3 regions of the Butyricicoccus pullicaecorum genome follow, and region 1 is predicted to be linked to each of the others. Evidence: a T-box and tRNA genes for the amino acid it is inferred to sense, from the RefSeq annotation. Region 1 holds a T-box; the other regions hold tRNA genes.

Region 1 (3,184 bases):
CGATGGTCAGGTTCATCTGGATAAAGCGGGACGCATTCCAGATTTTATTTGCAAAGTTACGGCTTGCCTCAACCTTTTCGGTGGAGAAACGCATATCGTTTCCGGGCGAGTTACCGGTAACCAGAGTAAAGCGCAGTGCGTCAGCGCCGTACTGTTCAATAATCTCCAGCGGGTCAATACCGTTGCCGAGCGACTTGGACATCTTGCGGCCCTGTGCGTCGCGTACCAGACCATGGATATAGACGGTCTTGAACGGCTCCTCGTGCATCTGCTCCATACCGGAGAAGATCATACGAGCAACCCAGAAGAAGATGATGTCATAACCGGTGACCAGAACCGAAGTCGGATAGAAGTAATCCAGCTCGCGGGTCTTTTCCGGCCAGCCGAGGGTCGAGAACGGCCACAGTGCAGAGGAGAACCAGGTATCCAGAACGTCCTCTTCCTGATGGATGTGCGTACCGCCGCACTTCGGGCAAACGGTAACATCTTCCTTGGCAACGGTCATTTCGCCGCAGTCCTCACAGTAGTAAGCCGGAATACGGTGACCCCACCACAGCTGACGGGAAATGCACCAGTCGTGAACATTTTCCATCCAACGCAGGTAGGTGTTTGCAAAACGACCGGGAACAAACTTGACGCGGCCATCATGAACAACGTCCATAGCGGGCTTTGCCAGCGGAGCCATCTTAACGAACCACTGTGCAGAGGTCATCGGCTCGACAGTGGTGCCGCAGCGATAGCAGGTGCCAACGTTGTGCTCGTGATCCTCGGTCTTGACGAGGTAACCGCCCTCTTCCAGATCGCGCAGAACAGCCTTGCGGCACTCGTAACGATCCAGACCCTGATACTTGCCGCCGTTTTCGTTAACCGTTGCGTCCTCGTTGAAGACCAGAATCTGCTCGAGGTTGTGACGCTGACCCATCTCAAAGTCGTTCGGGTCATGGCACGGGGTGGTCTTAACACAGCCGGTACCGAATTCCATATCTACGTAATCATCAGCGAAGATCGGAATTTCGCGGTTCATGATCGGCAGGATACAGGTCTTGCCAACCAGATGCTTGTAACGCTCGTCGTTGGGGTTGACTGCAACACCGGTATCGCCCATGAAGGTCTCAGGACGGGTAGTTGCAACAACAAGGTATTCATCGGAATCCTTGATCGGATACTTGATGTGCCACAGCTTGCCGGGCTGAGTTTCGTACTCAACCTCAGCGTCGGACAGTGCGGTTGCACAGTGCGGGCACCAGTTGATGATGCGGCTGCCCTTGTAGATCAGACCCTTTTCGTACAGGTTTACAAAGACTTCCTTAACAGCCTTAGAGCAACCCTCGTCCATGGTGAAGCGCTCGCGGCGCCAGTCACACGAAGAACCGAGCTTCTTGAGCTGAGAAATGATGCGGTTGCCATACTGGTGCTTCCAGTCCCAAACGCGCTTGAGGAACTCTTCACGACCCAGATCGTAACGGGTCTTGCCCTCGTTGACACGCAGGTTTTCTTCAACCTTGATCTGGGTTGCGATACCTGCATGGTCGGTGCCGGGCATCCAGAGTGCGGAATAGCCCTGCATACGCTTGGTACGGATCAGGATATCCTGAAGGGTCTCATCGAATGCATGACCCATGTGCAGCTGACCGGTAACGTTCGGGGGCGGGATGACGATGGTAAAGGGCTTCTTGTTCTCGTCTACCTCTGCGTTGAAGAACCCGGAATCGTTCCAGAACTGATACAGCTTGTCTTCTACGGCAGAGGGATCGTATGTCTTGGGAAGTTCGTTCGCCATTTAGATCTCTCCTTTTATGGTATTAAGATTTGATATTTTTGCAATTTCATGCCTCTGATGATAAATCAGAGAAATAAAAAACGGTTTCCGTCCCAAATAGGACGAAAACCGTAGATTTCCGTGGTACCACCTAAATTCGCAGCAGTTCTGCGCACTTTTCGCCGATAACGGGACGTCCCGGGAATATTTACTGAAATTCAATATTCCAGCTCCAAAGCGACCTTCCCTCTTCCCTGCCTGCAAACCTTGCACCAGATGGTTCGCTCTCTAAAAGACAGGCTATAAGAGGTACTCCTCTTTTTCACTGCATTTGCGATATTCACGAAAAGAAATGGAGGTACCACCCAGAATCGAACTGGGGATCAGGGAGTTGCAGTCCCACGCCTTACCGCTTGGCTATGGTACCAAATCAGTTCTTGTCTATTATATCGGCTTTGCCGGAATTTGTCAATCAAAAAATTTTCCAGCCTATGCAGGCTGGAAAACAATCAGCTCTTTCGTGTAAAGTCCAGAAAGCGAGTGCCCTGAAAGGACAGCGTGCCGCGGTCCCCTTCGGCTAACATGCCATAGTCTGAGCCGCGCAGAGAAAACTCCATTCGATCGCCGCTGTCAAATTCAAAAGTTGCGTAATAGCTGGTCGATGTATGCATGTGGTTGTCGTGATGATGGTGATGCGTTTCGGTCCGCTTGGCCACGACTCTTGCAGTCACCGATAAGCGCGGAGACTGATTGTTCGTATGCCATTGCGCGATACCTCGTACTAGCTGTACAATAAAAAGAATTAAAATAATGCCGAAAAAGATCGGAAACAATGAAAATACCAGATTAAATCCAAACAAACCGATGACACGCCTCCTTTTTCTGTATCGATTGTTATGATATAGCTACATTATAATAGATATTATGACACTGTGCAACAAAAAGAACGAAGAATCGTCAAGTGATTTTATCATTCGGGGCTTGAAAAGTCAGAAAAGCTGTGATATAGTGATAAAGTATTCTTTATATTGATAATTGCGATGAGCAGGAAAAGTAACCTGATCGAATCTTTCTCAGAGAGCGGCAGTCACCGGCTGAAAACTGCCGTGTCAGAAGTTTGGGTGAAGTTCCCCTGTGAGCTGAGACGCTGAAGATATGAAGTAGGTGTCTCCGTCTTCTTCCCACGTTACGGGAAAACGAGCGCGCAGACAGATTGTTCTGCGAAGCTAGGTGGTACCACGGAGTTATGCGGCCTTCGTCCTAGATTTACTGGGACGAAGGCTTTTTTGTTCCAATTAAATAGATGCCGCAGAATATTTTCTCACAAGCAGAAACGTATTATAAAATATTGCAAGGAGTGTTCCACTATGAAAGAACAGCTCGAAGCCATCCTCGCAGAAGCGAAGGAAGCGCTGAGCAGCGTGA
Region 2 (3,184 bases), on a different contig from region 1:
GATGAGTCGATGCAGAGGTTGTTTCATCGGAAGAACTTCCTTTCAGAATATCCGCAAAGATGGATAAAGGGATGAATTTGAAAATATAAGTATATAAATTCATTATCAGAAGAAAGGAAAACTTCGTCAATTCGCATTCTGACCGCGAACATTTGTACCAAACCTGATTTGAAAACATAGAAACAAAAGAATTCGACAAAATATGACACAATTTGAGTTTATGGAAACATTCACCATACAAAGTACAGGGTGGAAAATATTTTCGAAATACAGTATTTTAGTGGTAGATAACTAGAAAAGTGAGGGAGAAAACAAAAAAAGAACCATCCGTTTGGATGGTTCTTTGGGTGGCGGAGAAGGTGGGATTCGAACCCACGTGACGTTTTACCGCCAACTCGATTTCGAGTCGAGCTCGTTATGACCACTTCGATACTTCTCCATATTCCATTGGGCTGTCGTTAACAGCTTATTTATTCTATCACGGAATTGTGTATTTGACAAGCCCTTTTGGAAAAAATTTTTTAACCTGCGAAATAGGTATCGAGTACCTGGCGTGCCTGTGCAATGGCCTGAGCATCGGTGCGCCAGATTTCAAATTCACTGATTCCGGGCAGTCCCATGGGGACACCTTCGCGGCGGTAGGTCATTTGGCTGTCTAGCGTGCGCTTACCCGACATGTGGAAGGCGTGTGCGCCGGTCACAGGCAGCAGATCACCGATCACCGCTGCGTTGACACCCGCACCAATTAGAATTTCTACAGTGTCTCCAGCACGGTGCACCAGTTCGGTTAGCAGCGGAGCGCCCTGCACACAGCTGGCCGCCTGTCCCGAGGTCAAGATGGTGTTCACGCCGAGCTTTTTGGCTGTTTTCAGAGCGGTAAACGGGTCGCGGCAGACATCAAATGCGCGATGCAGGGTGATTTTGCAGTCGGGATTTTGCGCCCGTGCAGCCTCGATTAAACGTGCCATACTATCGCGATCTAGTGCGCCGTTCGGGGTCAGCATGCCGATGACGACCGCACGTGCACCATGGGCTGCAAACCAAGAGACTTGCTGCTCCATGAGCATAAATTCTTCGTCAGTATACAGAAAATCACCGAAACGCGGGCGGATCAGGACATGGATGGGAAGGGTGCAGCACTCCTGTACGCGGGAGAACAGGAAGGGATCGGGAGTTGTACCGCCAATAATCAGATTACCGCACAGTTCAAAGCGGGTGGCGCCGCCTGCCTGCGCCGCGCGAGCGGATTCGACCGAATCCACGCAGGCTTCTAATACAAATTTCATTGTGTTCCTCATTTCCGGCACAAGCCGTATTCTTATCTAATAGTATATCGTGGTACCTTATAAAATGCAATCGGAACGCACTCGCGCAGAGGTCGACTTCTTAGAATGGAAAATAAAAGTTTTTGTTGACAACGGGCAGGGCAGCCTGTATAATAAAATCACTGTCATGGGGGCGTAGCTCAGCTGGGAGAGCGTTTGAATGGCATTCAAGAGGTCATGGGTTCGATCCCCACCGTCTCCACCACCAAGTGCGTAGCGTGGACATTTAGCTCAGCTGGTAGAGCATCCGCTTGACGTGCGGAAGGTCATGGGTTCGAGCCCCTTAGTGTCCACCATAGAAAATAAATCCGAATCTGTATCGATTCGGATTTATTTTTTTGTTTCAACCTGTGAACTGTATACAGGAGGGAATAGGGATAGAAATACCGGCATAAAAAATTTTTTGAGAAAAGGGTTGACAGATGGGTTAGTCTATGCTAACATATGTCCAGAGGTTAGCCAAGACTAACATCTAAAGGATTCACCCCCTTTCTCAAATTCTCGAATCGTTCCCCGCCGGACGGTGCCCGCAGCACCGTCCGTGTGGCGGAAGAGCTAGACAGGTGGGTTAGTCTAAACCAACAAATTGGGAGGACGCACGATGTACTCTTTTGATCTTCTGCTTGCCGAGCACGGTGCGCCCGTGCTGGCAGGAATTAAAACTGCAAACCTGATCACCTGCCGCAGAGCATGGTATCCCGATTTACCCGAACTTTTGAAAACCTATCAGGCGGTCTTTCACGATCGCGGCGTGCGCTTTCGCATTCTGTGCGCCTGCGATTACCGCTTTCTGCTTTTGATCTACCGTCCGGAACGACTGCTGAACGATCTGGCTTCCCAGGAAGCGCGTGCACTGCTTATGCAGAACGGTTACCCGATGGAAGAGGGACTGGATGCACTGCTGGAGCATCTGAGCGAGCGCATTATGACAAATCGCGAGTTTCCGCATGAGATCGGCCTGTTTTTGGGCTATCCGGTTGAGGATGTGCGCGGATTTATCGAGCAGCGCGGAAAAGACTGCAAGCTGAGTGGGTATTGGAAGGTATATGGTGACGAGCAGGCGGCAAGACGCCTCTTTCACCAGTTCGACCGCTGCCGGGATACGGCACGCGGCTACATAGAGCGCGGAATGACAATCTTAGAACTTTTCGCGGCATAATCCAATTCAAATTACACCATTTACACTGCAAAGGAGAACGATTATCATGAGTCAGATCGCTGTGATTTACTGGAGCCAGACCGGCAACACCGAACAGATGGCGAATGCAATCTGCGAGGGCATCAAGAGCGCAGGCGGCGAAGCGGTACTGCTGCACGTAGCAGACACCAGCGCGCAGGAAGCTGCGAAGTATGGCCGCATGGCATTGGGCTGCCCGGCGATGGGTGCCGAGGTTCTGGAAGAAGCTGAGTTTGACCCGTTCTTCACCGAACTCGAAGGCAATCTTGGCGGCAAGCGCGTCGCGCTGTTCGGCTCCTATGGTTGGGGCGACGGCCAGTGGATGCGCGACTGGGTCAAGCGTGCCGATGACGCAGGTGCACTGCTGATTGGCGATGGCCTGATGGCGCACGAAACCCCGGACGATGATGCACTGGCAGCATGCCGTGCACTGGGCGAGTCGCTGGTCAAGGCGTAAGCCAACCCATTTCTTTTGGGAACTCCCGTTTACGGATTCCACATAAAACTTCTCATCTCGATTCCGGAAGGCCGGCTGTCCACACACCGGTCGGTCTTCCAATCCTCCACTTGTAACACACACGGAAAAAGCAGCTGGTCTGTGGCACGGAAACGCAGACCGGAACAACAAAAGCCGTCAGCATGATGCTGACGGCTTTTGTCATCATTATTTAAATTATTTAAA
Region 3 (3,184 bases), on a different contig from region 1:
TCGGAAGTGCCGTTCCCCTTTCCTGTACCGTGCTGACACCAGATGCTGCCATGAATCAAAATCCCCTTTATCTGTTATTTCGTTCTCCATTATAATGCGTCCGGGGGCATTGTCCAGATACCCGCGTCAATCCCATCGAAAATATAAACAACCTCGCTCGGATTTATATATGACGCATAAAAAGCCGGACTGTGTATCCACAATCCGGCAAGATTGGTGTTAAGAAATATATTCCTCGACGTTTTCGGCATCGACCGGTTCGTACGGAATCATCAGAGACAGCTCATCCTCTCCCAGCGTCACACCGGACACCGTATCCAGGCTCTCTCCGGCAATGAGTGCCAGTGCGGCATCAACCGCTGCTCTGCCCTGTTCATCACCCGGCTGACGCACGGTGAAGGACAGCATACCGTCCCGGATGCCCTGACAGCCCGCAATCGTGCCGTCAATGCCCAGAATCGGACACAGCTCTTTGCCCGCTGCCTGCATTGCCATGGCAGCGCCAATCGCCATTTCGTCATTCTGTGCGACAATCGCGTCAAACGATCTTCCGGCTTCAATGAGCATGCCGACCTGTACCTGCGCCTTGGCACGGTCAAACTGTGCCGTAGAGTCATACACAAAGTCATGGTCTACCTTGAGATGATCCATCAGGCTCTCCCGGCGTGCCATCGTAGAGGCCTGACCCTCAATACCAGTCAGATAGACGATGTTCAGGTGCTCGAGTCCCTTCTCTTCGGCATAGTCATTGAGCCATGCAGCCTGATATCGTCCGGGCTCGCTGTCGTCCGAACCGACATAAGCGTTCTTTCCTACGGTCAGCGCACTCATTTCCGGCTCACGGTTGACGAACACGACCGGCATATCGCCCGCTTCGCGCAGGATACCACGAGTCAGGCTCGGTGAGACCTCGTTGACGATCAGCGCATCATAACCCTGCTCTCTGGCATCCTTGACGTGCTGCATCTGCACGACATAGTCGTTTCCGGCATCCCACACCGTGCAGTCAATCTGCTTTTGCGTCGCATATTCGAGCACAGAAGTCTCTACAGTAACCAGAAACTGATCTCTCGACGCCATAGAAAGCGCAATGCGCGTTCCTGTATGTTCTTCAGGCGGCGGTGTTTGCTCCGCGCAGCCCGACAGACACGCCGCAGCCATTGCGCACAGCAGTGCGGCGAATATTCTTTTGATCACGCAAACTCCCCCTATCGGTAAAGCCGACACGGCGTACGCTGTGTCTATGCTATATAGTATACCACAGGAATGGTCGAATTTTAAGATAGTATGTGGTAATTTATGATGCAGTTGGAGGAAATGCTTTCTTTATGCAAAAACAGAAAAGACCTCATGGAATCCATGAGGTCTTTTACTGGAGGTACCACCCAGAATCGAACTGGGGATCAGGGAGTTGCAGTCCCACGCCTTACCGCTTGGCTATGGTACCAGATGGAGCGGATGACGAGGCTCGAACTCGCTACCTCCACCTTGGCAAGGTGGCGCTCTACCAGATGAGCTACATCCGCATATTAAGTTTTTTCACTTACTTTCTTTTTCAAAAGAAAGTAAGTGGTGCCTCCGGGCGGAATCGAACCACCGACACGGGGATTTTCAGTCCCCTGCTCTACCGACTGAGCTACAGAGGCATCTTCAGTTACTGTTGGCCGCTTTCTCTGGGAGAAGAGAAAGTGGCGACCCGGATGGGGCTCGAACCCACGACCTCTAGCGTGACAGGCTAGCGCTCTAACCAACTGAGCTACCGGGCCAAGTGGTGGAAGTTACAGGGCTCGAACCTGTGACCCTCTGCTTGTAAGGCAGATGCTCTCCCAGCTGAGCTAAACTTCCGTGGTGTCATCAGCGACGGTTATTATTATATCTAAAACCACCGCTGATGTCAACACATTTTTCTAAATTTTTTAAATTTATTTTTTCTTGGCATTTACTGCGAGTTTACGTAGCTCTTCGGGCGAAAAAGAGTACACTTTATCGCAGAATTGGCAGGTGATCTCGGCAGGCTTCTCCTCGTCGGCCATATCGCAGAGCTCCTGCTGGCCCAGGCTGATGAGCGCACGGGTGACCTTGGACTCACTGCAATTGCAGCGGTAGCCGATCTCGGCCTCATCAAGGAACTGCACGGTAAAGCCCTCGAGAACAGCGCCCACGATCTCCTCGAGCGTCATGCCATGATCGAGCATGGTGGTCATAGCACCGGCCTTCTGGATGTTGCGCTCCAGCTGGTCGATGTCGGTATCACGCGCACCGGGCATGAGCTGTACCAGATAACCGCCTGCCTGCCGCACGCTCTGGTCAGTATTGACCAGCACGCCCAGCGCACACGCGGACGGAATCTGCTCGCTCTCGGCGAAATAGCGGGTCACATCCTCAGCGATCTCGCCGTTAACCAGATTGACCATGCCGCTGACCGGCTCTTTCAGTCCAATATCCTTAATGACCATGAGCTGACCATAGCCCACACCTGCACCGACATTCAGCTTGCCATCTGCACGCAGCGGCAGATCGACTGCCGGGTTCTGCAGATAGCCGCGTGCGTAACCCTCGCTGTCCGACACGCACACAATCGTGCCCAGCGGGCCGTCGCCGCGCACCTGCACGGTGACCGAGCCGTCGTCTACCTTGAGCTGACTGCCCATAATCGAGGTAATGGTCAGGGTTCGACCCAGCGCTGCCGTCGCAAGCGGCAGGGTCTTATGAATATTACGCGCCCGCTCGACCATGCCCGTCGTCTCGACGGCCGTGATCTGAATGGCTGCGTCTGCGGTGATCGCACGAATTCTTCGATCCATAATATTATGCTTTCCTCTTTCTTGCAATGATAAAAATACGATCCTCACTGCCGTCTAACTCTCCAAACGACAATTCAGGATGCAGTTCGATCCGGTCAAAGCCGCTCTCTTCCAGCAGTGCGCACAGCTCCTCCGGTGCATAGTATCGCTCCAGATGGCTCTCTTCCATGCGCTCCCATCGGTTTTTCTCACCGATGCGCTCGAAGATATCAAAATCATAGGTGCACAGTGCACCGTCAAAGTCTACCTGCCAGGCGCAGTATACGTCCTCGTCGTCGCGCACATAGCACTGTCCGTTCATGCGGTCAAACTTGCGCTTGGTATTCACATCAAACACAAAAACGCCGTCCGGCTCCAAAAACAGCGAGACGCGTCGAAAC

What was found. A T-box is a leader RNA that pairs with one kind of tRNA and senses whether it is charged. The one in region 1 lies ahead of B5F17_RS03895 (valine--tRNA ligase), so its partner is inferred to be a tRNA-Val.
Region 2: it has a tRNA-Val gene. The T-box ahead of B5F17_RS03895 (valine--tRNA ligase) is inferred to sense a tRNA for this amino acid. The anticodon was not compared.
Region 3: it has a tRNA-Val gene. The T-box ahead of B5F17_RS03895 (valine--tRNA ligase) is inferred to sense a tRNA for this amino acid. The anticodon was not compared.

Annotation. Positions count from the first base shown of each region.
Region 1 is NZ_NFKK01000003.1:145,228-148,411, reverse strand. Features, by position in the region: gene B5F17_RS03895 (valine--tRNA ligase) at 1-1,780, opposite strand, end outside; T-box leader at 1,875-2,094, opposite strand; tRNA gene B5F17_RS03890 (tRNA-Cys) at 2,113-2,186, opposite strand; gene B5F17_RS03885 (DUF2500 domain-containing protein) at 2,269-2,619, opposite strand; T-box leader at 2,791-3,025, shown strand; gene pheS (phenylalanine--tRNA ligase subunit alpha) at 3,127-3,184, shown strand, end outside.
Region 2 is NZ_NFKK01000012.1:33,253-36,436, forward strand. Features, by position in the region: gene B5F17_RS10105 (S-layer homology domain-containing protein) at 1-27, opposite strand, end outside; tRNA gene B5F17_RS10110 (tRNA-Ser) at 349-439, opposite strand; gene B5F17_RS10115 (copper homeostasis protein CutC) at 522-1,286, opposite strand; tRNA gene B5F17_RS10120 (tRNA-Ala) at 1,455-1,530, shown strand; tRNA gene B5F17_RS10125 (tRNA-Val) at 1,546-1,621, shown strand; gene B5F17_RS10130 (DUF3793 family protein) at 1,927-2,484, shown strand; gene B5F17_RS10135 (flavodoxin) at 2,531-2,959, shown strand; gene B5F17_RS10140 (DUF6734 family protein) at 3,180-3,184, opposite strand, start outside.
Region 3 is NZ_NFKK01000012.1:60,297-63,480, reverse strand. Features, by position in the region: gene B5F17_RS10310 (MFS transporter) at 1-52, opposite strand, end outside; gene B5F17_RS10305 (sugar ABC transporter substrate-binding protein) at 220-1,197, opposite strand; tRNA gene B5F17_RS10300 (tRNA-Cys) at 1,374-1,447, opposite strand; tRNA gene B5F17_RS10295 (tRNA-Gly) at 1,451-1,526, opposite strand; tRNA gene B5F17_RS10290 (tRNA-Phe) at 1,571-1,646, opposite strand; tRNA gene B5F17_RS10285 (tRNA-Asp) at 1,690-1,766, opposite strand; tRNA gene B5F17_RS10280 (tRNA-Val) at 1,770-1,845, opposite strand; gene hslO (Hsp33 family molecular chaperone HslO) at 1,923-2,804, opposite strand; gene B5F17_RS10270 (class I SAM-dependent DNA methyltransferase) at 2,809-3,184, opposite strand, start outside.